DNA from 2 places in the Herbaspirillum sp. C7C8 genome. Region 1 is predicted to be linked to the other one. Evidence: predicted binding sites of a transcription regulator. Region 1 holds the regulator's gene; the other holds the start of a gene.
What was found. Region 1 encodes HrcA, which represses chaperone genes, less so after heat shock. Its sites were predicted from a motif close to TTAGCACTCNNNNNNNNNGAGTGCTAA; they were not measured.
Positions count from the first base shown of each region.

Region 2: the regulator HrcA is predicted to act here: its motif matches at 9,570-9,596, upstream of rpoH (RNA polymerase sigma factor RpoH).

Region 1 is NZ_JABXGG010000015.1:105,147-120,392, reverse strand. Features, by position in the region: gene recN (DNA repair protein RecN) at 1-1,254, opposite strand, end outside; gene HWE01_RS17495 (NAD kinase) at 1,334-2,251, opposite strand; gene HWE01_RS17490 (HAD family hydrolase) at 2,288-3,016, shown strand; gene hrcA (heat-inducible transcriptional repressor HrcA) at 3,087-4,115, shown strand; gene fur (ferric iron uptake transcriptional regulator) at 4,234-4,659, opposite strand; gene HWE01_RS17475 (outer membrane protein assembly factor BamE) at 4,872-5,420, shown strand; gene dapB (4-hydroxy-tetrahydrodipicolinate reductase) at 5,457-6,263, shown strand; gene HWE01_RS17465 (MotA/TolQ/ExbB proton channel family protein) at 6,421-7,116, shown strand; gene HWE01_RS17460 (ExbD/TolR family protein) at 7,150-7,593, shown strand; gene HWE01_RS17455 (barstar family protein) at 7,606-7,932, shown strand; gene HWE01_RS17450 (phosphodiesterase) at 7,996-8,817, opposite strand; gene HWE01_RS17445 (ABC transporter ATP-binding protein) at 8,814-9,908, opposite strand; gene HWE01_RS17440 (ABC transporter permease) at 9,905-10,708, opposite strand; gene HWE01_RS17435 (ABC transporter permease) at 10,719-11,576, opposite strand; gene HWE01_RS17430 (ABC transporter substrate-binding protein) at 11,598-12,605, opposite strand; gene HWE01_RS17425 (LacI family DNA-binding transcriptional regulator) at 12,667-13,752, opposite strand; gene leuS (leucine--tRNA ligase) at 14,276-15,246, shown strand, end outside.
Region 2 is NZ_JABXGG010000003.1:61,283-76,528, forward strand. Features, by position in the region: partial or broken gene HWE01_RS04800 (YfhL family 4Fe-4S dicluster ferredoxin) at 164-457, opposite strand; gene coaD (pantetheine-phosphate adenylyltransferase) at 450-932, opposite strand; gene rsmD (16S rRNA (guanine(966)-N(2))-methyltransferase RsmD) at 969-1,637, opposite strand; gene HWE01_RS04815 (M16 family metallopeptidase) at 1,693-3,015, opposite strand; gene HWE01_RS04820 (nucleotide-binding protein) at 3,054-3,701, opposite strand; gene HWE01_RS04825 (M16 family metallopeptidase) at 3,833-5,212, opposite strand; gene ftsY (signal recognition particle-docking protein FtsY) at 5,382-6,539, shown strand; gene HWE01_RS04835 (cell division ATP-binding protein FtsE) at 6,544-7,236, shown strand; gene ftsX (permease-like cell division protein FtsX) at 7,233-8,156, shown strand; gene HWE01_RS04845 (hypothetical protein) at 8,182-9,126, opposite strand; gene rpoH (RNA polymerase sigma factor RpoH) at 9,755-10,654, shown strand; gene HWE01_RS04855 (SCO family protein) at 10,788-11,378, opposite strand; gene cyoE (heme o synthase) at 11,383-12,276, opposite strand; gene HWE01_RS04865 (COX15/CtaA family protein) at 12,273-13,409, opposite strand; gene HWE01_RS04870 (SCO family protein) at 13,454-14,086, opposite strand; gene HWE01_RS04875 (SURF1 family protein) at 14,073-14,789, opposite strand; gene HWE01_RS04880 (twin transmembrane helix small protein) at 14,899-15,099, shown strand; gene HWE01_RS04885 (cytochrome c oxidase subunit 3) at 15,181-15,246, opposite strand, start outside.

The sequences.
Region 1 (15,246 bases):
TGCCACGCCGGCGTGACCGGCCACCAGGAATTCGACCTGCTCCAGTCCGTAGGCGGCCGGCTCCACGGCATTGAGCGCGATCTCGAAACGTCCGCCGGCCATCGACAGATCCTGCATCGCCGCCGTGACCGCCTCGCCCAGCGCGGCAGCGGCCTTGGCGCGCGCCCCGGAGAGCTTCTGCGCCAGGGCCAGGTAAGCGTCCTTGAGCTTGTCTTCCTGCGCACGCAGGGCGTCGAGATCGCTGGCGTCGGCCAGTTGCTTCAATTGTTCGGAGAGCTTGCGATGCTCCTCGGGCAATTCATCGGGCTGGACGTGGAATTTGCGGGCGGTCGAATGGATGGCTTCGAGGCGCTCTTCCACTGCCTGCAACCGTGCCGGATCAAGTTCGACCCGGCCCAGGTAATCATTGAGGGCATAGACCGCTTCCTGCAACTGGATCTGCGCCGGTTCCAAGGCATCGAGCACGGGCTTCAGGGCGGTATCGACATCGACCAGCTTGCTCAGCTTCTGCGTGATCGAGGACAGCTGCGATAGGATGGGGGACTCCGATTCCGAGATCACCCCCAGTGCTTCCTGCGCGCCGCCGATGAGCGCAGCGGCATGCGAGAGACGGCTGTGCTCGGTGCTGATGTCGGCCCATTCGCCGGGCTTGACGGCCAGCTTGTGCAGCTCGGCCACCTGCCACTCCAGGCGTTCACGCTCCAGCAGGACATTGCGCGCATCCTGTTCGAACTGTTCACGCTGACGCGCCAGGGCGCGCCAGGTCTTGTAGGCGGTGGCCACTTCGCGCGCAGGTTCCAGCAGGCCGGCCTGGCTGTCCAGCAACTGGCGCTGGGCATCGGCCTTCATCAGCGACTGGTGCGCATGCTGGCCGTGGATGTCCACCAGCATCTCGCCGACTTCGCGCAATTGCGCGGCGGTGGCGGCGCTGCCATTGATGTAGGCCTTGCTGCGGCCGGCATTGTCGATTACCCGGCGCAGCAGCACGCCGTCGTGCTCGCCGGTGAATTCGTGTTCGTCCAGCCAGGCCATGACTTCCGGCGTGGCGGTGAAGTCGGCGCTCACGTCTGCCTTGGCCGCCCCCTCGCGCACCACGCTGGGGTCGCCCCGTCCGCCCATGGCCAGCGCCAGGGCATCGATGAGGATGGATTTGCCGGCGCCGGTTTCGCCGGTGAAGACGGAAAATCCGCGCGCGAATTCGAGCTCGATGGCATCGACAATCACGAAGTCGCGAATCGTTAAGGTACGCAGCATGGTGGTCTCGCAGCGGGTTGGACGAACAGGCCAGGGGTGCCATGCAGACCGGCACACGCCGGCCGGGACAATGGCGCGCTTATTGTAAACGGCCTTCTATCGACGGGTATTCATTCCAGTGCAGCTTCTCGCGCAGGGTGTCGAAATAGCTCCAGCCCTCGGGATGCAGGAAGGTGATCTTGTGCGCCGAGCGGCGGATCACGATGCGGTCGCCATGCAGCACGCTGGTGAGCGACTGCATGTCGAAGTTGGCGCTGACCTCGCGTCCGGCCACCACCTGGATGACGATCTCGCAGGAATCCGACAGGGTGATGGGACGGTTGGACAGCGAATGCGGTGAAATCGGCACCATCACGATGCCATGCAGACTGGGATGCAGAATCGGTCCGCCGGCCGACAGCGCATAGGCCGTGGAACCCGTGGGCGTGGCCACGATGAGACCATCGGAACGCTGGTTGTACATGAAGCGGCCATCGACCTCCACCCGCAGCTCGACCATGCCGGAGGTGGAGCCACGCGCCACCACCACGTCGTTCAGAGCCAGCGCGCGGAAGATCTCGCTACCCTCGCGGTAGACCCTTGCTTCCAGCAGCGAACGCGACTCGGCTTCGACCTTGCCTTCCAGCATGTCGGCCAGAGCCGGTATCATGCGGTCCTGGGCAATATCGGTGATGAAGCCCAGCCGCCCCTGGTTGATGCCGATCAGCGGTACGTTGTACGGAGCCAATTGGCGCGCAATGCCGAGCATGGTGCCGTCGCCGCCGACCACGATGGCCACGTCGGCCTGCTGTCCGATCTGCTCGGGCGTCAGGCTGTCATAGCCTTGCAGGGCGATGTTCTCGGCGGTCTCGGACTCGAAGACCACGGTGTGTCCATGCGACTCCAGGAACACGGCGATGTCCGACAAGATCTGCGCGATGCCGACGGCCTGGAACTTGCCGACGATGGCGACGGTTTTGGGTACGGCTGCCTGAACGGGTAATTTGATGGGCCACATGCTGCGGATTAGACCATAATTTGAGATGACATTGTAATGAAACCAAGCGCTTCCTCCCTGCCCTCCTCGCCTGCGCCCTCCTCCATCGAGGCGGTGCTGTTCGATCTCGACGATACCCTGTGGGCCATCGAACCGGTGCTGGTGCGCGCCGAAGGCCTGCTCTACGACTGGCTGCGCGAGCATGCGCCCGCCGTGGTGGCGGCCCATACGATTGCCAGCCTGCGCGAACGCCGCATGGCCTTGATGAAGACCGATCCCATGTATCGCATCGACCTCTGGAAGCTGCGCCATACGGCGCTGTCCGATGTCTTCCGCGAGCATGACGTGGACCTGGCGCTGGTCGACCCGGCCATGGCCGTGTTCTCCGAGGCGCGCAGCACGGTGGCGCTGTTCGATGACGTGGAACCGGCGCTGCTGCGCATGAAGGGACGGCTGACGCTGGGCTCGGTCTCCAACGGCTTTGCCGACCTGGATCGCATTGGCCTGGCCGGTCACTTCGGCGTCTCGATTGCCGCGCACCGCTTCGGCCGCGCCAAGCCCGACCCGGCCATCTTCCATGCCGCCTGCGAAGCGTTGCAGGTTGCCCCGGCGGCCACTGTCTACGTGGGCGACGACCCGCTGCTGGACGTACAGGGCGCACAGCAGGCCGGCCTGCGGGCGGTGTGGATGAACCGTTTTGAGCGCACGCTGCCGGCAGGCATCACGCCGGACGCCATCTGCCGCGACCTGCATGAGCTGCATGACTGGCTGCAAACGCAGGCCTGATTCTTCGTACAATGTCCCCCAGGACGGAGCCGCCGTCACATTTGGCGGATATGCCGCTAGAATATGCCCCATGCAACTCGATAACCGCGCCCGCACACTTTTGAAGGCCCTGGTCGAACGGTACATCGCCGACGGCCAGCCGGTGGGCTCGCGCGCGCTGTCGAAACTGTCCGGTCTGGAACTGTCCCCGGCGACCATCCGCAACATCATGGCCGATCTCGAAGAGATGGGCTTCGTCGCCAGCCCGCACACCTCGGCAGGTCGTGTGCCCACGCCGCGCGGCTATCGCATGTTCGTCGATACCCTGCTCACCGTCGAGGCCATCGACGAAAGCGCCCTCGAAGGCCGCCTGCAGTCGCGCCTGCAGCACAGCGGCTCGTCCCAGAAGATCATCACCAATGCAGCCCAGGTGCTGTCCTCGCTGTCGCAGTTCGCCGGTGTGGTAATGACTCCCAAGCGCGAATCGGCGTTCCAGCAGATCGAATTTCTGCGGCTGTCGGAAAAGCGCATCCTGCTGGTCATCGTCGACCAGGGTGGCGATGTGCAGAACCGCATGCTCTTGACCGAGGTCGATTACACCCCCAGCCAACTGACCCAGGCCGCCAACTACATCAACCAGCATTACGCCGGCCAAAGCTTCGACCAGGTGCGTGTGCATCTGCAGGGCGAGCTGCGCCAGCTGCGCGACGACATGACCACGCTCATGCAGGCCGCCGTCGAAGCCGGCAGCGACGCCATGAGCGAAGAGGCCGACAACAGCGTGGTCATCTCCGGCGAGCGCAACCTGCTGTCGGTGACCGACCTGTCCTCCAACATGAATTCGCTGCGCCGCCTCTTCGACATGTTCGAACAGAAGACCGGGCTGTTGCAGCTGCTGGATGTCTCCAGCAAGGCCACCGGCGTACAGATCTTCATCGGCGGCGAATCCCAGCTGGTGCCGATGGACGACATGAGCATCGTCACCGCGCCCTACGAGGTCAACGGCCGCATCGTCGGTACGCTCGGCGTGATCGGCCCGACCCGCATGGCCTACGAGCGCGTCATCCCCATCGTCGACATCACCGCCAAGCTGCTCTCCAGCGCGCTGAGCCAGCACTGAGCCCGGCCAGCACAACCATCCCGCCAGAACGCAAAAAAGCCACGTGCGACCACACGTGGCTTTTTGCATTTTGCTTCACGCTGCCTTGCTCAAATCGAGCCAGGAAGCGATGGCGGGCTTATTTCTTCACTTTCTTGCAGTTTTTGCAATGGCCGTAGAGGGCCAGGGCGTGGTCGGCGATCTCGAAACCATGCTCCTGGGCAATCTTGATCTGGCGCTTTTCGATCTCGGCGTCGAAGAATTCCTCGACCTTGCCGCAATCCAGGCAGACCAGGTGATCGTGGTGCGAGCCTTCGTTGAGTTCGAAGACGGCCTTGCCGGTTTCGAAGTGATTGCGCTGGAGCAGGCCGGCCTGCTCGAACTGGGTCAGCACACGGTACACGGTGGCCAGACCCACGTCCAGGTTGTCGGAGAGCAATTGTTTGTAGACGTCTTCGGCGCTGAGGTGGCGCACCGAAGTGTTCTGGAAGATCTCAAGGATCTTCAGGCGCGGCAGGGTCGCCTTCAGGCCGCTGGCCTTCAGTTCGGATGGATTGTTCGGCATGGTAGAGTGGGTTCCCGGGGTTTACTGGTCTCGAACAGGCGCGGCGGTCCACTGGGAAGACCTGGCGGACCGTTCCGGCGGGGCGGTGGGGAACGCCCTTTTACACCCGGAACGCACTCATGCCTATTTAAGAAGTAAGTTCTAGCTTATCATATAGTGCTTTAGGCTCATGGCTCAACCCGGTTGAAATCTTTATGCGCATGCTTTCCCGAATGAAGTCCCGTCATCACACCGCTGCCCTCGGCCTGCTGGCCGCACTGGCCGTCACGCTGGCCGGCTGTTCCTCGACCAAGGCGCCGGAACAGGCGGCGCCCACCGATACCTCGGGCGTGAAGGTGACCGGCAAGAGCAACAGCCTGTTCGGCTTCCTCAAGCCCTATCGCATCGACATCCAGCAGGGCAACTTCGTCTCCAAGGAAATGGTGGCGCAACTGCGCCCGGGCCTGACCCGCGACCAGGTGCGCTTCGTGCTGGGTACGCCGCTGCTGACCGACATGTTCCACAGCAACCGCTGGGATTACGACTTCCGCCTGGCCAAGGGCAATGGCGAGATCATGACCAGCCGCGTCTCGGTGTTCTTCAAGGATGACCTGCTGGATCACGTCGAAGGCGGCCAGAACCTGCCCACCGAAAGTGAATACCTGACCCTGATCACCGATGCCAAGGTCGGTTCCAAGGCCAGCTTCACTGACAAACCCAAGGATGAGAGCGAGATCAAGCCGGCCTCGCCGGTGGCGCCTTCCTCGGCCACCAACAAGTAAGCCCTGTCTCCTGCACTTCCTTCTTCCGAGTTTCACATGACTGCATTGAATATCGCGGTGACCGGCGCCTCCGGGCGCATGGGCCGCATGCTGATCGAAGCCATCCTCAACGCCGAGGATCTCAAGCTCTCCGGCGCCCTCGATACGCCCACCTCAGCGGCCATCGGCACCGATGCCGGCCTGTTCCTGGGCAAAACCACGGGCGTGATCATTGAATCGGACCTGGCACGCGGCCTGGCCGGGGCTGACGTACTGATCGACTTCACCCGTCCGGAAGGCACCCTCAAGCACCTCGAATACTGCGCCGCCCATGGCGTGAAGGTAGTCATCGGCACCACCGGCTTCGAAGCCGAAGGCAAAGCGGCCATCGCCGAATTCGCCAAGCGCACCGCCATCATGGCCGCCCCCAACATGAGCGTGGGCGTCAACGTCACCATGAAGTTGCTGGAACTGGCGGCCAAGAATTTCTCGCACGGCTACGACATCGAGATCATCGAAGCCCATCACCGCCACAAGGTCGATGCACCTTCCGGCACGGCGCTGAAGATGGGCGAAGTCATCGCCGATGCGCTGGGCAAGAAGCTCGATGACGTCGCCGTCTACGCCCGCGAAGGCGTCACCGGTGAACGCGATCCGTCCTCCATCGGCTTTGCCACCGTGCGCGGCGGCGACATCATTGGCGATCACACGGTGCTGTTTGCCGGCATCGGCGAGCGCATCGAGATTTCGCACAAGTCGTCCAGCCGCGTCTCGTACGCCATGGGCAGCCTGCGCGCCGCGCGCTTCCTGGCCGACAAAGAGACCGGCCTGTATGACATGCAGGATGTGCTGGGCTTCAAGTAAGCCTGGCCCGCCACAACAGGAAATGCCCGACGCTGCCGCGCCCCACCAGGTCCGGCAGCGAATTTTTTTGGGGCCGGCCGCTCCAAGCGACTGCCCCGGACTTCACCGTCATTGACTCCCTGCCGCAAGCGCGGCGTCTTTCCCGAAAGCACCTACCATGGAACAGAACATTGGATTTGCCCACTACTGGGCGCAAGGCGATGCCGTTTCCCACTCGGTGGCCTATCTGCTGTTGCTCATGTCGATCGCCAGCTGGTTCTACATCCTCTCCAAGGCCTGGGCCGCCTGGCGCATCCGCCGTGGCAGCAATGCGCTGGAACAGTTCTGGCAGGCACCGACCCTGGCCGATGCCACCGCCGCCATGCAGCGCGTGGACAGCGAACTGATCTACACCCCCATGGCCGAACGCGCCGCCGAAGCCGCCGACATCGGCACCCGCCAGCAAGGTACGCCATCGCTCAACGCCGCCACCGATCCGGGTGAACTGATCACGCGCACCCTGCGTCGCGAAATCAACCGGGTCTCGGCGCGCCTGGAACGCGGCCTCACCCTGCTGGCCTCGGTCGGCTCCACGGCCCCCTTCGTCGGTCTGTTTGGCACCGTCTGGGGTATCTATCATGCGCTGGTGGCGGTCTCGGCCAGCGGCACGGTGCAGATCGACAAGGTGGCCGGCCCCGTGGGCGAGGCGCTGATCATGACCGCGCTGGGCCTGTTGGTGGCCATCCCCGCCGTGCTGGCCTACAACGCCTTCACCCGCATCAATCGCGTGGTGCTGGCCGAACTGGATGGCTTCGCGCACGACCTGCATGCGTACCTGACCACCGGCGAGCGCGTCGGCGGCATGCGCAAATAATTTCTTCGACACGACCTTCGAGAGGAGTCCATCATGAGTTTCGGCGGATTCAACGACAACCACAACTCGGGCCCGATGGCCGACATCAACGTCACCCCGATGGTGGACGTGATGCTGGTGCTGCTGGTGATCTTCATCATCACCGCGCCCATGTTCACCCACGCCCTGAAGCTGGACCTGCCCACCGCGCAGTCCAGCCCGGCCCCGGAAAAACCGGAGACCATCACCCTGGGCATCGATGCCGCCGGCAAGCTGTACTGGGACGACCAGCCGGTCAGCGCAGAGGACATGGATGCGCGCCTGGCCACGGCTGCGGCCAAGAAGCCGCAGCCCGAGCTGCAGTTGCGCGCCGACAAGTCGACCCGTTATGAAATGATCGCCGAAGTGATGTCAGCCGCGCAGGGTGCGGGGCTGACCAAGCTGGGCTTCGTCACCGATCCCAAGGACGGCGGCAAGCGCGAGAAGAAAGCAAACTGAAAGAGAGCAGGCATGGCCACCGTACAACTGGCGGGCGACCGCATCACCGACTGGGAGAGCTTCCACACCGAAAGCGCGCAAGCCTTCGGCTTCCCGGATTTCTATGGCCGCAGCATGGATGCCTGGGTCGATTGCCTGTCCTATCTGCGCGATGACGACGGCATGTGCAAGTTCAGGCTCAAACCCAAGGAAGTGCTGACCATCGAGATCAGCCACAGCGCCGACCTGCACCAGCGCCTGCCAGATCTGGTGGAAGATGTGGAATTCTGCTGCACGGCCATCAATGACCGTTGCGAGGATTATGGCGAGCCGCCGGTGATTGCGCTGGTCTGGAAGTGATATCCCCTACTTCCATTCATCGCCGCCATCGCTGCGGCGGCCCCGATTGATCTATTGCACAGATCAATCGATCAACTCATCCCCATCATAAAACGGATACGGCCCATCGAATTCCCCGATGAAGGCCGTATGGCTGACCAGACTTCCCGCCGCCGCATCCCACCAGTGCAACTGGAAACCCGGCGGCTCCATCACGAAGCAGGACGGTGCCTGTGCATCCAGATCCAGTTGCACCTGATGCGACACCCCCGGACAAGTCGTCGCCAGCGTCCCGCCAAAGCGGCGCTGGATGGAGCGATGCAGGTGCCCGCACAGGATGCGCTCGACCTGCGGATGCTTGCGTACCACCGCTTCGAGCGCCTGCGGATTGACCAGCCCCATGTCATCCATGTGTCCGATGCCGGTGGTAAAGGGCGGGTGGTGCATGGCAATCACGGTCGGACGCTGCGGCTGCTGCGCCAGCACCTCATCCAGCCACAGCAGGCTGGAGGCAGCCAGTTCGCCACCGCTGGCACGCGGGATCACGGTATCGAGCGCAATGATGCGCACCGGATACTGCTCGATCACATACTCGATGCGCTCGCCCCCCTGCTGCAGGTAGGCATGGTCGGCAAACGCGGTACGCAGCGCACGGCGCTCGTCATGGTTGCCCGGCAACAGGTAGTAGGGCATGGTCAGCGGTGCCAGCAATTGACGCAGGCAGGCATATTCGGCGGGCTTGCCAAAGTCCACCAGATCGCCGGTGATGACCAGCACATCCGGCTTCTGCTTCAGTGCATTGACCTGCCGCACGCAGCGACGCAAGGCCTCGGCGGTATCCACCACGCGATAGGATTTCTTGCCATCGGTCTTGATGTGCAGGTCGGAAATCTGACCCAGGATCATGCGCTCTCCTTCTCGGCGCGCGGCGCCAGTTTCACCAGTGCCTCGGCGGGCACGCGAATGGCGATCTGCTGCCCGGCCTCCCACCAGCCACGGCGGCTGGTCTCTGCGATGACGGGACGCTCGGTGCCGATCTCGATTTCAAAACGGCTGCGGTCGCCGAGGAAAAAGATGTTGAGCAACTTGCCGCGCACGCACTGGGCATCGGCTTCGGTGACATCCACTACCTCGACATCTTCGGGACGGAACAACGCGCAGGCCTGCTGCCCTTGTTGTGCCGCATCGAGCTGCTCCAGCAGCGGCAGGCTTCCGCTGGGCAACAACAATCTATCTCCTGAAACGATACCTTGCACGCGATTCATCGCGCCGATGAAATCGGCCACGAAGTCATTGGCCGGATGATAGTAGATTTCACGCGGCGTGCCGATCTGCGAGATCCTGCCACGTTCCATGACCACGATGCGGTCTCCCAGCGCCATGGCCTCGCCCTGATCGTGGGTGACGTAGATGGCGGTGATGCCCAGACCGCGCAGCAGCTTGTTGAGATCGCTGCGCACGGCTTCGCGCAGCTTGGCGTCCAGAGCGGTCAGCGGTTCGTCCAGCAGCAGCACGCGCGGCTCCATGGCCAGTGCGCGCGCCAATGCCACGCGCTGCTTCTGGCCGCCCGAGAGCTGGTCCACGCGGCGATGCGACAGGCCCTGCAGATGCACCATGTCCAACAGGCGTTCCACCTGCTCGGCGCGTTCGCCGGCGGGGATCTTGCGGATCTTCATGCCATAGGCGATGTTCTCGCCCACGCTCATGTTGGGAAACAGCGCATAGTTCTGGAACACCATGCCCACACCGCGCTTTTCAATCGGCAAGGCAGTCACGTCTTCGTCACCGAAGAAGACTTGCCCGCCCATATCGGGAAACTCCAGCCCCGCGATCATGCGCAGCGTGGTGGTCTTGCCGCAGCCCGAGGGCCCCAGCAGAACCAGGGTTTCACCGGGATGGATATCAAGGTCCAGCGGCTGCAGCGCGCGCGTACCGTTGGAGAAGGACTTGGCGCATTGCTGCAGGCGGATGGAAACGGCTTCTTGCTTGGGCTTCATAGACTGACTTTCTTGCGTGTTGCCTGGGTCGCCCACTGCATGCCGATCAGGAGCGGAATGATCATGAAAAAGAAGATCAGCGTATAGGCCGATCCCACCTCCAGCCGCATCGATGCGTAAGCATCGGCCAGACCCACCGGCAGAGTCTGGGTCAGCGGCGTGTGCAGCATCCAGGTGATGTTGAATTCGCCGATGGACAGCGTCACGACCATGAGCGCCCCGGCCAGAATGCCCGAGGCCGCATTGGGAATGACGATGCCGAAGAAGCGACGCAGGCGCCCGGCACCGAGGCTGGCGGCGGCTTCTTCCAGTTGCGCCAGCTGCGAGGACTGCATCACCGCCAGCACCGGCCGCACCATGAAGGGCAGCGTGAAGATGACATGGCCGACCAGGATGAAGAAGATGCTGGCGCGGAACTCGCGCAGCTGACCATAGGCCATGATCAGCGCCAGCGCAGTGGCCAGCCCGGGCACGGCCACCGGCATCATCAGCAATTCTTCGATGATGCGCGCCAGGCGACTGTGACCACCGCGATAGCGCGCCAGCATGTAGGCCAGCGGCACACCCGCCACCAGCGTCACCGCCAGGCAGGCCAGCGCGATGATGAGCGAGCGCCAGATGGTGGGCTGGTACATGTCCCACACCTGGGCTACCCAGCGCAGCGTGAGCCCGCTGGACAAACCGACGAAGAAATTCTCGGTCACACCGGCCAGCATCGACAGCACCACCGGCACCACCAGGAAGGCGCAGACCAGCAGCGTGAAGGCCAGTTGAAGATAAAAACGGAAACGATTCTGCATGGCCTCTTCCTTATGCCGCCGCCGCAACGCCGCTGCCGGTGAGCGAACGCGCCAGCGCCAGCACGGCCCAGGTGAACAGCCCCAGCACGATGGACAGCGAAGCGGCCGTGGCAAAGTTGGCGTAGCCGGTAAATTCGTTGTAGATGGTCATGGGCAGTACATCGATATTGGCCGCCAGCGTGAAGGCCGTCCCGAAGGCACCGACGCTGGTGGCAAAACAGATCGCACCCGACGAGATCAGCGCCGGCAGCAGTGCCGGCAGCACCACGTGCAGCAGCACCTGCCAGGGCCTGGCGCCCAGCGAGCGCGCCGCTTCTTCCAGCGACGGGTCGAGCTTTTCGGCGGCGGCCACCACGGTCAGGATCACACGAGGAATCGAGAAATACAGATACCCCAGAAACAGCCCCGCCAGCGAATACGCAAACACCAACGATTCACCGAAGAGCCAGTTGGTCAGTGAACCGATCAGACCCTGGCGCCCGGCCAGCATGATGACCATGAAGCCGACCACCACGCCGGGAAACGCCAGCGGGAAGGTCAGCATGGCCAGCAACAGCGACTGGCCGGGAAAGCGATTGCGTTGCAGGAACAAGCCCACGAACACCGAGATGGCCAGCGTGGCCGCCGTCACCACCGCCGACAACAACAGCGTGGAGACCAGGCTGGTGAAGTAATGACGGTTGGTCAGCACCGCCAGATAGGCCATCGCCCCCTCCGGTCCCGAGGCGCCCACGCCGACCAGCCGCACCATGGGCAGCAGCCAGAAGGCGCAGAAGATCGTCAACCCGGGCAGGGCGAACCACAGCCACACGCCGTTGCCTGCGGTCCGAGGGCGCGCACCGGAGACGGAGGGGATCATGCTTTTCATGCTTGCTCCTGCACTCTGCATTTAACGCACTTCGGCCAGATAACGCTCGCCGAACTTGCGCTGGGCTTCGGCCATCTTGCCGTAGTCCACCGACTTGGCACGGGCGTATTCAGCAGCCGGCAGGAAGCGCGCTTGAGCTTCCTTGGACATGGCCGAGGCACGCACCGGACGCAGGTAGGCATTGGCCCAGATGGCCTGGCCCTGGTCGGACAGCAGGAAGTCCAGCACCTTCTTGGCGTCGGCCTGGTGCGGTCCGTTCTTCACCAGCGAGACCACGTAGGGCACGGTGACGGTCCCTTCGGTGGGGATCACGAAGGCGACGTTGGCGTGGTCCTTGTACTTGGCACGATAGGCGTCGAAGTCATAGCCCAGCAGGATGGGGATCTCGCCCGAGATCAGACGCGCGTAGGAGGTCTGCTTGGGGACGATGGGCTGGTTCTTCTGCAGGTTCTTGAAGTAGGTGATGGCCGGCGAGAAATCGTCCAGCGTGCCGCCCATGGCCTGGTTGATGGCCACCGCGCCGACATAACCGACGAAGGCCGAGGCCGGATCGAGGTAGCCGATCAGGCCCTTGTATTCGGGCTTCTGCAGGTCGGCCCAGGACTTGGGCACGGGCTTGCCCTTCAAGGCATCGACGTTGACCATGATGCCCAGGGTGCCGGAGTGGATGGTGACCCAGTAACCGTCAGGATCCTTCAGTCCGTTGGGAATGTCATCCCAGTGCGCCGGCTTGTAGGCGGCCACCAGGTCCTTTTTCTTCGCTTCGATGCCGAAGGACACGCCCAGGTAGGTGAAATCAGCCACCGGGCTGGCTTTCTCGGCGGTCAGCTGGGCCAGGGCCTGGCCGCTGTTCTTGTTGTCGGGCGGCACGGTGATGCCGGTCTTGTCCTTGATGGCCTTGATCTGCGCGGCCCAGTCGGCCCACTCGGGCGGACAGTTGTAGCAGATCGCGGTCTGGGCCGATGCAGCCAGGGAAGCCGACAGCAACAGCGCGCCGGCAGCAGTTTGAATAACACGTTTCAGGAACATGTCAGATCCTTTCCTAGAGGTTGAACAACGAGGGGACAACGAATGAGCCATTGCGGATACATCACGACGAAAGCGGTGCAGGCGGCGCCACCGACCCGCCCGCGCGCAGGACGTGCGGGAGGATGTGGCGCACGGCGTCGGTGGCGGCAGTGCTGATGGCGGGACCCTCCCCGGCGGCAGCCACGGCCGCCGCAGGCACCGCACGCTCGATGGCCTCGACCAGGGTGCGCAGGGCGACATCGCCAATCTGCTCCGAAGGTTGAACCACGCTGGCCAGCACCGGCTCGATGAGGGCCCCCACGGGAATGCCGTCGAAACCCATCACCGAGATATCGCCCGGCACCTGCAAGCCCAGCGCGCGCAGGTCGCGCATGGCACTCAGGGCCAGCAGGTCGTTGGAACAGAACAGGGCCGTGGGACGGTGCAGCGGATCGGCCATCATCTGCTGATAGTCGGTGGCGGCCGTGAGCGTATGGCGCTCGACCTCGATGGCCGGCAGCGGCGTGAGACCTGCGGCCTGCATGGCATCGAGATAGCCGCTATGGCGCTGCATGGCGCGATCGGAGGCATTGAAGCGCCCCGAGAGCATCTGGATGCGGCGATGCCCCAGCGCGATCAGGTGGCTGACGGCATCGCAGGCAGCGACGCGGTTGTCTACCGAAACTGAAGCGCGGTGGCTGGCCGCACCGGTGGCGGCCAGTTGGTTGTAGGCCAGCACGAAGGGAATGCGTTCGCGTTCCAGCAGGTCCAGCGTGGCATTGGCGCCGGCATCGGCCACCGTCAGGATCACGCCATCGACGCGATGCCCGAGCAGCAGTTCGACTGCGGCCGATTCCTCTTCCGGCAGGTACTCGGTGGTGGTGAACATGACCGAATAGTCCAGCGCCCGCGCTGCCAGCTCGATACCTTGCAGGCACTGGGCGAAGACCGTGTTGGACAGGGTCGGCACCACCACCCCGACCGTGCGCGAATTGCCGGCGCGCAGGTTGCGCCCGGTGAAATTGGGACGAAAGCCCAGCTCGGCGATGCTGCGATGGATCTTCTCGGCGGTTTCCGCACTGACCGAGCCTGGCTTGTTGAGCAGGCGCGAGACGGTGGCAATGGAGACGCCAGCCAGATGGGCAACTTGTTTGATGGACGGACGCACGGGGGTTTCCGGGGCAAATGAAAACGATTTCATGATGCCGCCCGATTGTTACGCCCTCATGACCACCAACGCCTACGAGATGTGAACGAAAAATTCATAACTGCCTGGTCCGGGAGACTTTCAATTGAAGGACAAGCGACGCGGCCAAATTCTCCCCAACCCGAATAAAAAATTGCTTTTTCACAATTTTTCGAGAATTAACAAGAATACTTTCGAGAACACACCACTCGGCGGCTGTCGATGGTTTCATACGCCATGCCAGCTCCCATGCTGGCCAGCAACACCGACCCAGTCCGTCGCCCCCTCGTAGGCGGGAACCGTGTAGCTGCTATCCCTGTTGCCACACTGCTCAGGCACAGGGGTCTTGGCCCGCCTCTTTACCGAGGCGGGTTTTTTTTCGGGCAGGCGGGTCGACGGTCGGCCAAGGCGGGCCGGAATGCCGCGCCGGGGCGGCGAGCCGGTATAATGCAGGGTTTCGAATTGCAATCCCCTCCCAACCGAATTCCATCCGTATCAGCCCGTCATGCAAGATAAATACAGCCCAGCCGAAGTCGAACAGTCCGCACAGCAGCACTGGAACGCCATCGACGCCTACAAGACCGTCGAAAACGCCCGCGACAAGGAAGGTCGCGACAAGAAGAAGTTCTACGCCTGCTCGATGCTGCCCTATCCCTCCGGCAAGCTGCACATGGGCCACGTGCGCAACTACACCATCAATGATGTGATGTATCGCTACCTGCGCATGAACGGTTACAACGTCCTGATGCCCATGGGCTGGGATGCCTTCGGCATGCCCGCCGAAAACGCCGCCATGGCCAATGGCGTGCCGCCGGCGCAGTGGACTTATTCCAATATTGAATATATGAAGTCGCAGATGCAGTCCATGGGCCTGGCCATCGACTGGTCGCGCGAGATGACGGCCTGCCGTCCCGAGTACTACAAGTGGAACCAGTGGATGTTCCTGAAGATGCTGGAGAAGGGCATCATCTACAAGAAGACCGGGACCGTGAACTGGGATCCGATCGACCAGACCGTGCTGGCCAACGAACAGGTCATCGATGGCCGCGGCTGGCGCTCGGGTGCCGTGATCGAAAAGCGCGAGATCCCGATGTACTACGCCAAGATCACCGACTACGCCGACGAACTGCTGGAACACGTCGAAACCAAGCTGCCCGGCTGGCCCGAGCGCGTACGCCTGATGCAGGCCAACTGGATCGGCAAGTCCACCGGCGTGCGCTTTGCCTTCCCGCACCAGATCAAGGGCGCGGACGGCCAGCTCATCAACGACGGCAAGCTCTTCGTCTTCACCACCCGCGCCGACACCATCATGGGCGTGACCTTCTGCGCCGTCGCCCCGGAACACCCGCTGGCCACGCTCGCCGCAGAAAGCAATCCGGCCCTGCAAGCCTTCATCGCCGAGTGCAAGCAAGGCAGCGTCATCGAAGCCGACATGGCGACGATGGAAAAGAAGGGCATGCCCACGGGCCTGTACGT
Region 2 (15,246 bases), on a different contig from region 1:
ACCTGCCTACTCTACTTGCGCCGCAACAGCCTTGGCATGGTCGGCGCTGATAGCGAGTATTCATGCAGGTTGAATGCTGCGCGCAGCAGCATTCACCAAATCAAAATGCCGTTCAGTGCAGCACTGAACGGCATTTCCTGGCAGCACCGCCAGGTGTGCAGACTCAACTGCGCTTGGCCTGGGCCTGCAGGCGTTCGTACTTCTCCATCAACTGCTCGGGGCTCTCGCGCCAGGCCGGGTTGAAGGGAATGCACGCGACCGGGCAGACCTGCTGGCACTGCGGTTCCTCGAAATGTCCCACGCATTCGGTACATTTGTCCGGATCGATCTCGTAGATCTGCGGCCCCATGTAAATGGCCTCGTTGGGACATTCCGGTTCGCAGACGTCGCAGTTGATGCAATCGTCGGTAATCATCAGTGCCATTGCCGCACCTCTCTTGCTTGAAACATCATTGCTTGGCGATCTTTTCCTTGAGCCATTTCTCCACCGACGGGAACACGAACTTGGACACGTCCCCCCCCAGCTGGGCGATCTCGCGCACGATGGTGCCGGAGATGAACTGGTACTGGTCAGACGGGGTCAGGAACAGCGTTTCCACGTCCGGCAACAGGTAGCGGTTCATGCCGGCCATCTGGAATTCGTATTCGAAGTCCGACACCGCACGCAGGCCGCGCACGATGACGCGGGCATTGTTCTGGCGCACGAAATCCTTCAACAGGCCCGAGAAACTCTCCACCTGCACGTTGGGGTAGTGCCCCAGCACTTCATTGGCAATCGACAGACGCTCTTCGAGCGAGAAGAAGGGCTTCTTGTTCTTGCTGTCGGCTACGCCCACGACCAGCTTGTCGAACAACCCAGATGCGCGGCGGACCAGGTCCTCATGTCCTCGCGTCAACGGATCGAATGTCCCCGGATATACGGCTGTGACCATGGTGTCTCCTCTCCGGCTATTGAATCAGAAGGCGCATTATGCCTCAATTTGGGTAGCGCTTTTGCGTTGCAATAAATGATAGAAGACCATGCCGGCCTTGTCGGCGCGCACCACTTCCCAGTCCTGCATCCAGGCCGGCGCGTCTTCGCCTTGCAATGGGTACTCGGCTTCCACGTAGATCAATCCGGACGGCGTGAGCAAAGGCATGCACGCCGGCAACACTTTTTCCAGCCAGCCCTGGTGGTACGGCGGATCGATGAAGACCAGGCTGTAGCCGGCAGCCTCGCGGCCGGCGGCATTGTGCACGGCGGCCAGGGCATCGCCGCGCAGGATGACCAGTGCCTCGGCCTTGAGCTTGTCGCGATTGGACTCCAGCTGGCGCACGGCAGCCGCGCTGTTTTCCACCATCACCACGCGGCGCGCGCCCCGGCTGGCAGCCTCGAAACCGAGCGCGCCGGAACCGGCGAACAGATCCAGGCAGGCCACCTGCTCCCACTGCCCGTCGATCAGGTGGGTGATCCAGTTGAAGACGGTCTCGCGCACGCGGTCCGGCGTGGGGCGCAGGCCCTCGGCATCGAGCACCGGCAGCGGCGTGCGCTTCCACTGGCCGCCGATGATGCGTACCTGATGCGGGCCACGGTTGACGGGCTTGGCCGGCTTGCCGCCAGCGGCGGGACCGGATCGCGGGGGACTGCTCTTGCGCATGACTTTCCTTGCTGCGGGCGGCGCGGGGCCGCCGATGTCAAATGAGGTAAATGATTTACTCGGCGGCTGCGCCGACGATGACCGTGGACAACTCGTCCGGATGCACATGCTTGCGGAAGGCCGCGCGCACGTCCTGCACGCTCACGGCACGGATGCGCTCGATCCAGTGGTCCAGGTAGTCCAGTGGCAAACCGTAGAAACCGATCACCGCGAGGTTTTCCAGCAGCTTGGCATTGCTGTCGATGCGCAGGGCGAAGCCACCGGCGAGGTTGTCCTTGGCGGCCTTCAGTTCGGCAGCTGTTAGTCCTTCCTGGAGGAATTTGTCCAGCGTGGCGCGGGTCACGCGCAGGGCTTCGGCGGTCTGTTCCTTCTTGGTCTGCAGGCCGATCTGGAAGGGACCGGGCTGGGCCAGGGGCGAGAAATAACTGTAGACGCTGTAGCTCAGGCCACGCTTCTCGCGCACTTCATCGGTCAGGCGCGAGACGAAGCCGCCACCGCCCAACACATAGTTGCCCACGGTCAGCGCGAAGAAATCATTGTCGCCGCGCTGGATGGCCGGCGCACCGATGAGGATGTGCGATTGCGAGGCCGGATGGGCGATACGCTGCTCCCCGCCCTTGGGCGCGGTCACCGGCGGCAGCGCCGGCAAGGCTGCACCCTGCGGCAGCTCGCGCGTGAGGGCGCTGGCAATGGCGCGCGCCTGCGCTTGGCTGATGTCGCCGATCAAGGCGATGACGGCGCGATTGGCCACGTAGTGGGCGCGATGGAAAGCCAGCAGGTCCTCGCGGGTAATGGCTTGCAGGCTGGCTTCGCTGGCCTCGACGGCATAGGGATGACGACCGTAGGCCGCTGCCATGAAGGCTTTTTCGGCGATGGCTTCGGGCTTGGTCAACTCTTCCTTGAGGTTGGCGATGGCCAGTGCGCGGTCACGCTCAAGACCGGCCTGCGGGAAGGCAGGATGGGCCAGCATGCGGCCCAGCAGGCCCAGTGCGGCATCACGTTCGGCGGACGAGGACAGGGTGCGCAGGCTCACCCCCGCGCGGTCCTGCCCGGCGCCGCCCTGCTGCTGGGCGGCAACATCGGCAAAGCCGTCCAGGATCTGCGCTTCGCTCAGGGCAGGCGCGCCGTCGGCGGCCTCCACGCCGCGTGTCAGGCTGGCCACGGTCAGCTCGGCCAGGCCGGCCTTGTCGGCGGGATCGCGGCGCTGGCCGGCATCGAACTGCACGCTCACATCCAGCATGGGGATGGCATGGTTGGCCACGAACAGCACGCGCGCGCCGTCAGGCTGGGTCCAGGACTGGATGGCCAGGGCGGCCGAGGCGGGCGCGCTGGCCAACAGGGCTAGCGGGAGCAAGAGGAGAGAGAAGGTTTTTTTCATGGAAGAGGACAATCGAAAGCGAGGCTGCATGCGTGCTGTCATGCGGTCTGGTCAGGGGCCGGCTGGCCGGCGATCCAATCGAGGATGGGTCGCCACTGGTCGAGATCGCGCTGCACGCGAGAGGGTGCGATATCCCACAGGGTCAGGCCGTGGGCGGCCAGTTGTACATAGTTCTGGGTGTCACGCAGATGGCCCAGCACCGGCAGCTTCAGCCCCTCGATGAAGCGTTGCAGCTGCTCGGCCGAACGGGTACGGGCATCGACGCGCATGCCGACGATGCCGACCTCGATCTCGCCCTCGCGCACCGCCTTTTCAGCGGCGAGGCGGCGCAGGAAATCCTGCGTGGCCAGGATGTCGAAGATCGAGGGCTGCAACGGTACCAGGATCTTGTCGGCCAGCTTGAGGGTATCGTTCAGACGCCAGCCATGCAGCCCGGCGGGCGTGTCCAGCACCACGTGGGTGCTGCCCTTGGGGGGCTTGGCAACGTAGTCCTCGTTGATGTCCCAGGTACTGATGGGGCGTGCCTGTTCCGGACGGATCGACAGCCAGGCACGCGAGGATTGCTGGCGGTCGATGTCGCCCAGCATGACGGCATGGCCAAGACTGGCGAAATAACCGGCCAGGTTGGTGGCCAGGGTGGTCTTGCCTACGCCTCCCTTGGGATTGGCGACGACGATGACGGGCATGGTTTTCTCCGTAAAGAACAGAAGCCGATCGATCAGGAAGAACTCAGCGACTTGGGTACACCATTAAGCTGGCGTTAATGCCATTCAATACAGCATTCAGCCCGACTTAATGGTGCAAAAAACGTCAATCCTCAATGCAGCAGGCCCGGCGGCGGCGCGGCGGGCTTCTTGCCGTCCAGCGGCAGGGGCACCAGCGTGGCGACGGTGAGCGTATCGTCCTTGAAGTATTTTTGCGCGACCGCCTGCACCTGGGCCGCGGTCACGCTTTTCAAGCGGTCGATGATGCGGTCGATGTTCTTCTGGCCCAGGCCGGTGGTTTCCATCATGCCGATCTCCATGGCCTGGCCGAAGACGGAATCGCGCTTGTAGACCTGGGAGGCGATCAGTTGCGTCTTCACGCGCTGCAGTTCCTGTTCGGACACGCCTTCACTGGCGATGCGCTGGACCTCGGCGCGCAGCAGGCCCTCGAGCTGTTCGGTGGTCACGCCATTGGCCGGACTGCCTTCCAGCGTGAACAGCACCGGACCGCGCGCCACGCCGCTGTAGCTGGCGCCCACTGCGGTGGCCTGACTGGCGGTGCGCACCAGGTTGGCCGTCAGGCGGGCATTGTCATAGCCATCCAGCACGGCGGAGAGCACATCGAGGGCGTAGGCGTCCTGGTCGGCTTCCACATGGCGCAAGGCCGGCACCTTCCAGGCCATCACCACATACGGATTCTCGGCCGGGGCCTTGACGGTGACGCGACGCAGGCCCAGTTGCTCGGGCTCGTTCTGCGGCTTGCCGCGGGGCAAGGGGTGAGAAGGAATCTTGCCGAAATATTTTTTGGCCAGGACCAGCACACGCTGGGCATCGACATCACCGGCCACGACCAGCGTGGCATTGTTGGGGGCATACCACTGGCGGTACCAGCTGGCGATATCCTGCACGCTCATGTGCTGCAGGTCGTCCATCCAGCCGATGACCGGATGGTGATAGGGATGGGCGGTCCAGGCGGCGGCGTTCAGGGCTTCGTTGAGCAGGCCCATGGGCTGGTCATCGGTGCGCCAGCGGCGCTCTTCCATGATGACGCGGATTTCCTTGGCGAATTCATTGGCGTCGAACTGCAGGTTGGCCATGCGGTCGGCTTCCAGAGCCATCACCTTTTCCAGGTGGCTCTTTTCGATCTGCTGGAAGTAAGCGGTGAAGTCATTGGCGGTGAAGGCGTTTTCCTGCCCGCCCAGTTCGGCCACCAGGCGGCTGAATTCGCCGACCTTGTGGTGCTTCGTGCCCTTGAACATCATGTGTTCCAGCGCGTGCGATACACCCGTGGTGCCATTGAGTTCATCGATGCTGCCAACCTTGTACCAGACCATCTGCACCGCCGTGGGCGCGCGCCGGTCTTCCTTGACGACCACCTTCATGCCATTGGCCAGCACGAACTCTTGCGCCGGCGCGGCCCGCACCTGCGTCGCCGTGGTGGCGAGCAGGCTCAACAGGGCGGTGGCCAGGAGGGCTCGGATCTTCAATTTCATGGGCTGTGCTCTGATAAAATGCTGGATTCATTGACCCTGGCGGCCATGCGCGGGGCTTGTGGAAGGGCAATTGTAACCTGTCCACTGCGGTTGTCAGGGCAGCCACGCGTCTGCCGTCCCGCCCTGCCCCGCCCCGGCCGCAGCTACCATCCAGCCTATCCGCCATCCGATGTTCAGTTTCTTCAAGAGAAAACCCAAACCGGAAGCGCAACCCGCGCTGCCGCCCCAGGCCCAGGCCGAGCCCGCACCCGCGCCGCAACCGGTCGTGCCCCCTCCCGTCACGGCTGCCCCTGTCATCCCCCCTGTCGTTACGGCCCCTGTCGTGGCGCCCGAACCCGCGCCGCAAGCGCTGGCCGCGCCAGAGCCTGTTGTGCAAGAGCAGGCCGAAGAAGTCGAGATCGTGGCCGCTCCGGAGCCTGCCCCTGAGGCCAAGCGCTCCTGGCTGTCGCGCCTCAAGGCGGGGCTGTCCAAGACATCGAGCAATCTGACCACGCTGTTCGTGGGTGCGCGCATTGATGAAGATTTGTACGAAGAGCTGGAATCGGCCCTGCTGATGTCGGACGCCGGGGTCGAGGCCACCCGCTGGCTGCTGGACGAACTGAAGAAAAAGGTCAAAAACGAGCGCCTGACCGAAGCCGCCCAGGTGCGTACCGCCTTGCGCGCCCTGCTCATCGACCTGCTGCAACCCCTGCAGCGGCCGCTGGTGCTGGGTCGCGAGAAGCCGCTGGTGATGATGATTGCCGGTGTCAACGGCGCCGGCAAGACCACCACCATCGGCAAGCTGGCGCTGCACCTGCAGGCGCATGGTCAGTCGGTATTGCTGGCCGCCGGCGACACCTTCCGCGCCGCCGCCCGCGAGCAGCTGGCGGTCTGGGGCGAGCGCAACAACGTCCAGGTGATCGCCCAGGAATCCGGCGATCCGGCCGCCGTGGCCTATGACTCGGTGCACTCGGCACAAGCGCGCGGCACCCATGTGGTGATGGTCGACACCGCTGGTCGCCTGCCCACGCAACTGCACCTGATGGATGAACTCAAGAAGATCAAACGGGTCATTGCCAAGGCGATGAACTCGGCGCCGCACGAAGTGCTGCTGGTCATCGACGGCAATACCGGCCAGAACGCCCTGGCCCAGGTCAAGGCCTTCGATGATGCGCTGGGGCTGACCGGCCTGGTGGTGACCAAGCTGGATGGCACGGCCAAGGGCGGCATCCTGGCCGCCATCGCCAAGACCCGGCCGGTGCCGCTGTATTTCATCGGCGTGGGCGAGCAGATCGAAGATCTGCAGGCCTTCAACGCCACCGAATTCGTCGATGCCCTCCTGAGTTGAACCGATGATTGAATTTACCCGGGTTTCCAAGCAATACGCGCGCGAGGTCTATGCCCTGCGCGACATTACGTTGTCGGTGAAGAAGGGCGAATTGATCTTCCTGGCCGGCCCTTCCGGCGCCGGCAAATCCACCCTGCTGAAGATGATCGCGGCCATCGAGCGGCCCACCTCGGGCAAGCTCACCGTCAGCGGGACCGACATCGTGGGGCTCAAGCCTTCCGGGCTGCCCTATCTGCGACGCAACCTGGGCCTGATCTTCCAGCAACAGAAACTGTTGCTGGACCGCAATCTGCTGGCCAACGTGATGCTGCCGCTGATCGTGACCGGCTCTTCCCGCCCGGACGCCGAAAAGCGCGCCCGCGCCGCGCTGGACAAGGTCGATCTGCTGGACAAGGCGCGCTGCGAACCGCTGGAGCTCTCCGGGGGCGAGCAGCAGCGGGTGGCCATTGCGCGCGCCATCGTCAACCGGCCGCAGATCATCCTGGCCGACGAACCCACCGCCAACCTGGATCGCGCCAATGCCAACAAGGTGCTGGCGGCCTTGAAATCCTTCCACGGGGTGGGCGTGACCTGCCTGATTTCAACCCACGACGAGACTTTTCTCACCGGTGCCGACCGCATCGTCTATCTGGACCGTGGCCGCATCGTCGATGGCTGGCACAACGGCGTCGCCAATCCCGTGGAGGTATCGCCATGAACTGGCTCGGACAGCATTTCGCCGCCATCGCCGATGCGCTGCGCCACCTGCTGCGCTCGCCCGGCAATTTCCTGCTCAACGTGCTGGTGGTCTCGATTGCGCTGGCGCTGCCCTTTGCGGGCCTGTCGGCCCTGGAAAATGTGCGGCCGATCTCGGACCAGATGTCGGTGGAGCCGGAGATCAGCCTCTTCATGAAGCCCGACGCCAGCCGCGAGGCTGCCCTGGCGGTGGGCAAGACCATCAGTCAGGTGTTGAAGGACGGCAACACCAACGGCAAGGTCGAATTCATCCCGCGCGAGAAGGCGTTCGATGCCTTGAAGAGCAAGACCGGGCTGGCCGACGTGCTCAACACGCTGGGCAGCAATCCGCTGCCGGACGGCTATGTGGTGCGCCTGCCGGGCTTCGAGAACGCCATGAATGCCACCCGCGTGGATGACATTGCCCAGCAGCTGAAGAAGCAACCGGGCGTGGATACCGTGCAGATCGATTCCGAATGGGTCAAGCGGCTGGCGGCGCTGCTGCGCATCCTGCGGCTGGTACTGCTGTTCCTGGGGATGACGCTGGGTGCGGTGGTGGTGGCGGTGGTGTTCAACACCATCCGTCTGCAGGTGATGACGCAGCGCGACGAGATCGAGGTCTCGCGCTTGTTCGGGGCGACCAATTCCTTCATCTATCGTCCGTTCTACTACACCGGCGCCCTGCTGGGTCTGTGTGCGGGTCTGGTGGCGCTGGGGCTGGTGGTGGCGGCGCAGCAGCCGCTCAATGCAGCCATTCTGGACTTTGCCCACCTGTATGCCTCGGAATTCCAGCTGGCCCTGCCCAGCCCCATGGCCATCGGCCTGCTGCTGGCCGCCAGCGGCTTGCTGGGCTTGTTCGGGGCGATGCTGTCGGTACGCAGGCAGTTGGCCAGGAAGGCTTGAGGTGCAAGGGCTCTCGTTGCACTGATCAGAAGAAATAACGCGTGATGTCACGTCGGACGCGAGACAGGGTACGCTTGCCCTTGGTCATGCGATGCTTGCCATGGCCGGGCGGTGTTGCACTGTCCAGCACTAGCCGATAGGTGCCGGCACCGCCGGCGCAACGACGATAGATCGCCAGTGCCTGCCGGTCGAGCAAGGTCTGCAATGACCACCAGTGCTCGCTCTTGCGCAAGTGCAGAGAGATCACCGGGTCGATCCAGCCGGCAAACCAGAACAGGTTATCGACGAGTAGACGCAGGCTGTTGACGGTTTGCCTGGGCCGACGCGGGATAAGACCCAGGACGCCAAAACGGTCGAATTCAGGAATCTTCCAGATGGCGTCGTGGTGCCCGATGCGGTTGCGTACGTCGCGTATCCGCTTGAGCAGAGCGACCACCCGCTTCCTGAACGCAGCACTGTCATAGGGGAAAGCCTGCGTATCTGGCGCATGCGGAAAGACTGCCGCCAGGATCGCCGCCTGCAACCCTGCTGGCTGCGCGTGATGCGCGAGCGCGCCGATGAGCACCTCCCAGAATCCAAAGGGCAATGTCGCCACCACGTCATCCGGGGTGACGACATGGGCAGATGGTTTCCTGCCTTTGACTTTGTCGATCGCACAGACCACATCATCACGGGATCTCGAACTCAGTTTGTGCACCGGCGGCAGCATCGGAGGAGCGGCGGGATTGACGGCGTGCGCCGGATTCGGTCTGGGCATCATCCAGCCAAAGGAATCGCGCGCGCCGTAATGACGCGACAACGCACCGTGCACGGCATTGCGCAGCGATACCTCGACATCGGCCAGCAGCGGCAACATGCCAGCGGCAACCGCCTGGGTCCAGGCATAACATCCGAGCGTATCGCCGTGCGAAGTCGTGAGGAAGAAGCGCTGGAGAGTGGACAAGCGAGCTGCAGTGAGGTGTTTCAGCATGCCGTGAGCCGGTTGAAAGTGAAGTGCGTCGGGTGCTATACTCGCCGCCATAGAGACAGGGGTTTTCCAGGCAATTGGTCGTGCCCCTGTAAATTGAGGACAAAGCCCGCTGTTGCGGGCTTTGGACTTTCTGGCGAGAAATTCTATCGGGCCAGCCCATCGCCAACAATAAACTTGCCCTCCCCGCGTCTTCTAAACAGCAGCAAGCTCGTCAGATGACGAGCTGCCATCGGGCCAATGCCCGTCCCTGTCGTCCTGGCAGGTCTGCCGCGTCCGTTTGTCTTCGTCTTGCGCGCTGCAAAAAAGTGTTACAAGTTTCTGGCCTCCTTTTGACCCCGATCGCAACTTTTGTCGCCCAAAGGCGACTAATATAAAGGGAATGGAATGCAATGATTGGCTGAAAAGCAATAGGATTGCACTATTGACCCTTCACCATCATGCTATTAGCACTCCGGGGTGACGAGTGCTAGAATACCTTATCGAATTGCTCCAGTTTTCGTGGAGCACTGCATCAAACAGTACCGGCCCGTGTGGCCGCACCAGGGAAGTCGGGAACATCGCCCCTGGTCACCGAAGCCTCTGCTTCCTACCGTTTCAACCGTTTCCGCAAAGGAACCAAGGAGAATCCATGAAATCTGCGTCTGCACAAACTGCACTCATGCCTGCCGAGTCCAATGCACTCGCGCTGGGTTTTTCCGGCAGCCTGGGCAACATCGACGCGTACATCTCGGCAGTGAACCGCCTGCCCATGCTGACCCACGAGGAAGAGGTCAAGCTGGCGCGTGACCTGCGTGAAAAGAACGACCTGGGCGCGGCCCAGAAAATGGTGTTGTCACACCTGCGTCTGGTGGTGTCGATCGCCCGTGGCTATCTGGGCTACGGTCTGCCACATGCCGACCTGATCCAGGAAGGCAACATCGGCCTGATGAAGGCCGTCAAGCGCTTCGACCCGGCCCAGAACGTGCGTCTGGTGTCCTATGCCATGCACTGGATCAAGGCCGAGATCCACGAGTACATCCTGAAGAACTGGCGTCTGGTGAAGGTCGCCACCACCAAGGCCCAGCGCAAGCTGTTCTTCAACCTGCGCAGCCACAAGGAAGGTCTGGACGCAATGACCCCGGCCCAGGTGGAGGCCCTGGCCAAGACCCTGGACGTCAAGCGCGAGGAAGTCATCGAGATGGAAACCCGTCTGTCCGGTCGCGATATCGCCCTGGAGTCGCCCACCGATGACGACGATGACAAGTTCGCGCCCATCGCCTACCTGTCCTCCGACAATTCGGAACCGACCCGCGTGATCGAGGCCAAGCAGTACGACCGCCTGCAGTCCGAAGGCCTGGAAGCCGCCCTGTCCAAGCTGGATGACCGCTCGCGCCGTATCGTCGAAGCCCGCTGGCTGGCCAATGACGATGGCTCGGGTGCGACCCTGCATGAGCTGGCCGACGAGTTCGGCGTCTCGGCCGAACGTATCCGCCAGATCGAGGCAGTGGCGCTGAAGAAGATGAAGACCGCGCTGCAGGCTTACTCCTGATCGATTCTTCGATTCTTCAGACCGGTTCAGCAGCACCAACAAGAAAGGCGCCCTCGGGCGCCTTTCTTTTCATTCAAACGATTTATATCGTTTATCTCTTTTTTATCTCTTTTTTATCCCTTTTCCCGCAGCATCACGAGAGCAGCAGCTTGATGTCATGCGCCAGCGTCTGCGGACCCTGGCCGTGCTTGACGAACAGCCGGATATGGCCCTGCGGATCGAAGACGTAGCTGCCGGCGGTGTGGTCCATGGTATAGCTGCCCGGCTGCTTGCCCGGCACCTTCTGGTAGAACACCTTGAATTCCTTGGCCACCTTCTCGGTCTGTTGCAGGTCACCACGCAGTCCGAGGAAGCGCTTGTCGAAGGCAGGCACGTATTGCGCCAGTACTTCCTGGGTATCGCGCTCGGGGTCAACGGTGACGAACAGGACCTGCACGCGGTCCGCATCCGGACCCAGTTCCTTCATCACGTTGGACATCTCTACCATGGTGGTCGGACAGACGTCCGGACATTGGGTATAGCCGAAGAACATCACCACCACCTTGCCCTTGAAATCGGCCAGGGTGCGCGGCTTGCCGGTGTGGTCGGTGAGCGCGAAATCGCGCGCATAGTCCAGCCCGGTGACATCGGTATTGTTGAACTTCAGTTCAGGTTTGGAGGGACCGCAAGCCGCCAGCAGCGTCGCGCAAGCGGCCAGCAGCAGCGCCGAGAAGAATCTTTTCATGAGGTCAGAAACTACGGAACAGGAAGTAATGGTCCACCAGCAACACCGCAAACAGGATGGACAGATAGATGATGGAATAGGCAAAGGCCTTGCGCGCGATCAGATCGGTGTAGTGACGGTAGATCTGCCACGAATACCAGAAGAAGATCGCCCCCAGCACAATGGCCGAGCCCAGGTAGATCAGCCCGCTCATGCCGATGGCAAAGGGCAGCATGCTCACCGCCAGCAGTGCGATGGTGTACATGAGGATATGCAGCTTGGTCACCTCCATGCCATGCGTGATGGGCAGCATCGGCAGGCCGGACTTGGCGTAGTCGTCGCGGCGGTACATGGCCAGCGCCCAGAAATGCGGCGGGGTCCAGATGAAGATGATCATCACCAGCACCCAGGCCTGCATCGGCACGTCATTGGCCATGGCCGCCCAGCCCAGCGCGGGCGGCATGGCACCGGCCAGGCCGCCGATGACGATGTTCTGCGAGGTCGCCGGTTTCAAGATGATGGTGTAGATGATGGCGTAGCCGACGAAGGTGGCGAAGGTCAGCCACATGGTCAGCGGATTGACCAGGTTGTACAGCACCCACATGCCCAGGCCGCCCAGCACGCCTGAGAACACCAGGGTCTGGCCCACCGTGATCTCGCCGCGCGCCATCGGACGGCGGGCGGTGCGCGCCATGCGCGAATCGATCTCGCGCTCGACCAGGCAGTTGATGGCGAAGGCCGCACCGGCCAGGAGCCAGATGCCCAAGGTGCCGAAGACGACCTTGCGCCAGTCCGGCAGATCGGGCGTGGAGAGGAACATGCCGATCACGGCACAGAACACCGCCAGCTGCGTCACGCGCGGCTTGGTCAGTGCCCAGTACTGGGCGATGCGGTTGGGTTGGGCGGTCAATGTGGTCATGGCGTGACGGGCCGGGCGGATGCTGGTGGAGCAGCGGCGGCCAGGCCGGAGGGTGCGTAACGGACCTTGTAGTTTAACATGACCATCAGGATGACCAGCAGCGCCGCGCCGCCGTTATGCAGCACGGCAATGGCCAGCGGCCAGTTCAGATAGATGGTCGCCAGTCCAGTACAGAGCTGCAAACCCAGCACCGTCAGCATCCAGCGGCCGGTCTTGCGCAAGCCCTCCTCGCGCAGCGCCCGGTGTGCCAGCCATACAACATACAAGATGACGACAAAGGCAAAACTGCGATGCACCCAATGGATGGCGGTCAGCGCTTCGACCGGCAGGTAATCGCCGGAGGCCGTCATGCCAAGGTGGCGCCAGAGCGTGAAGCCATGTTCGAAGTCCATGTCCGGCACCAGCTTGCCATTGCACAGCGGGAAGTCGGAGCAGGCCAGCGCCGCGTAATTGGTGCTGACCCAGCCGCCCAGCGCGATCTGCAAGCCCAGCAGCGCGGCCCCCACGGTGGCCGGCACGATCAGTGCGCGTCCGCCCGCCGAGACCGCTGCATGCGGCTCCTGCCGCGCTGCCAGCCAGGTCAGCATGGCCAGCAGAGTCAGTCCGAGCAGCAGATGCGTGGTGACGATGATCGGCTGCAGCTTCATGGTCACGGTCCAGGCACCGAAGGCCCCCTGCAGGCAGACGAAGCCCAGCAGCGCCGTCGGGAACCACGGACGGAACTGCAGTTCGGTCTTGCCCGAGCGCATCCAGCGCCGCCACGCCACCACCATCAGCACGATGATGAGGAAACCCACGGCCATGGCGAAATAGCGATGGATCATCTCGATCCAGGCCTTGGCCCAGGTCACCGGACCAAAGGGCATGGCCTCTTCTGCGGCATTGATGTGTTCATGCGCCAGGAGCGGATTGGCGTGGCTGTAGCAGCCCGGCCAGTCAGGGCAGCCCAGGCCCGAATCGGTCAGGCGCGTGAAGGCGCCGAACATGATCAGGTCGAAGGTAAAGAACAGCGTCACCCACACCAGCTTGCGGTATTTGTTGACCACACCCTGGGCGCGCCACACCAGCGCCAGCGGAATCAGGGCCACCACGAGCCCGGTCAGGCCCAGTTGTATCAGCGTCGTTGCATTCATCTTGAGTCAAACTTGCGTCACCACACACTCGCCTCCACGCGGCATCAGCCGATGGAGGAAGCGCGCAGCAACTTGGAAATGTCCTTCTTCATCTTGCCGGGGTCGGGGTCCTTGGGGAAGCGCATCATCAGGTTGCCCAGCGGGTCAATCAGATAGATGTGGTCGCGCGCCGAGGTCCCGGCATCGACCGGCAACCAGGACTGCAATTTGCCAGCGTCAACCCGAAGGATATCGGTTCCGTCGAATTCGCGCAGGAGCAGGGTCGCAATCGGTACGCGGTCGGTGACCAGCCACACCCGTTCGATGCGGTCCATTTCCTTGCCTTGCATGAGCCGCAGCTGGCGCATGGTCAGCAGTTTGTTCTGGCAGGGCTCGCCGCAGTCGCCGCCATCGACCTGCAGCATCACCCACTTGCCCTTGTAATCCTGCAGCCGGGCCGGGCCGCCATCGATGGCGCTGCTGCCGAGATCGGGGATGGGATACTGGCGTGGATCGATCAGCGCGCCATAGTTGTTGCGGCTCTGCGGCTTGATCACGTAATAGGTCAGATAGGAAGCGATCAGCGGTGCGGCGCACACGGCCAGCACCGCCAGCATCTTCCAGCGGCCGCTGCGGCGACGACGCGCCTCGTCCTGGGCGGTGGCTTGAGGCGATTGCGAAATATCAGGCTTTGTCATGACGACCACGTTTGAATCCTGTCACGATGAAAAAAAGAAGGGCCATCCCCGCCAGCGCATACCACTGCACGGCATAGCCACGATGACGATCGATGCCCAGCGAAGGGGCCGGCCAGTCGCGTACCAGGGTGTCGCCTGCCGCCCCGCCCTGCTCGATCACCAGCGGTGCCAGCGGCAGGCCGCTGGCCTTGGACAGGGCCGGCAGATCCAGATTTTGCAGGATGGCTTGAGGACGCGGTGCATCGGCTGTTCCCAGTTGCAGGACATGCCCGGCATCCCGGCGCAGGATGCCGTCCACCTCGGTCACGCCCGACGGAGGCGGCACCTGCGGCACACGGGTGCGCTCGGCCGCATCACGCGGCGCCCAGCCACGCACCACGACCACGGCTTGCGCACTGTGCTCGGGCTGGAACAGCGTGAGCACATGGAAGCCCACGGCGCCGTTGTAGGGGCGGTTCTCCAGGTAGAGCGTCCACTGCGGGAGGAAGCGGCCGCGCAGGCGGATGTGGCGGAACTCCGCATCGCCTGCATCGGCAGGCAGCGCCACCAGGGGCGCCTGGCTGCCACGCGCCTGCATGCGCTGCTGCAGCGCCAGTTTTTCTTCGGCACGATGGGTCTGCCACTGGCCCAGTGCAAACCCGGCGGCAGCCACGATCAGCGTGGCGCAAAACGGAATGAGGCGAAAAACGAATCGGGTCGGCATCGATGAAGTTTGGCCTTACAATGAAGCGCACACGGGACAAGAAAAATCACATACACACCAGCGTCGCAGCATACCGCATGCACGCCTTCGGAGACAGGATTGCATCCTCATGAAAATCGTCGTCGCCATCGCCTTCATCCTGATCCTGGCCAGCCTGGCCTCGGCACTGATCTTTCTCATGCGCGACAAGGGCCGCAGCAACCGCACCGTCCAGGCGCTCACCTTGCGGGTCGGCTTCTCGGTGGCGCTGTTCCTCTTCATCCTGCTGAGCTACAAGCTGGGCTGGATACAGCCGACCGGCATCCGCTGAGCTCCTCCCCACGCATCGTACGCATCGCATAAAAAAGCCGCACCGAGGTGCGGCTTTGTCATTGCAGAAGGCGTGCCCGCCTTACAACCAGTACACCACCACATACAGCCCCAGCCACACCACGTCCACGAAGTGCCAGTACCAGGC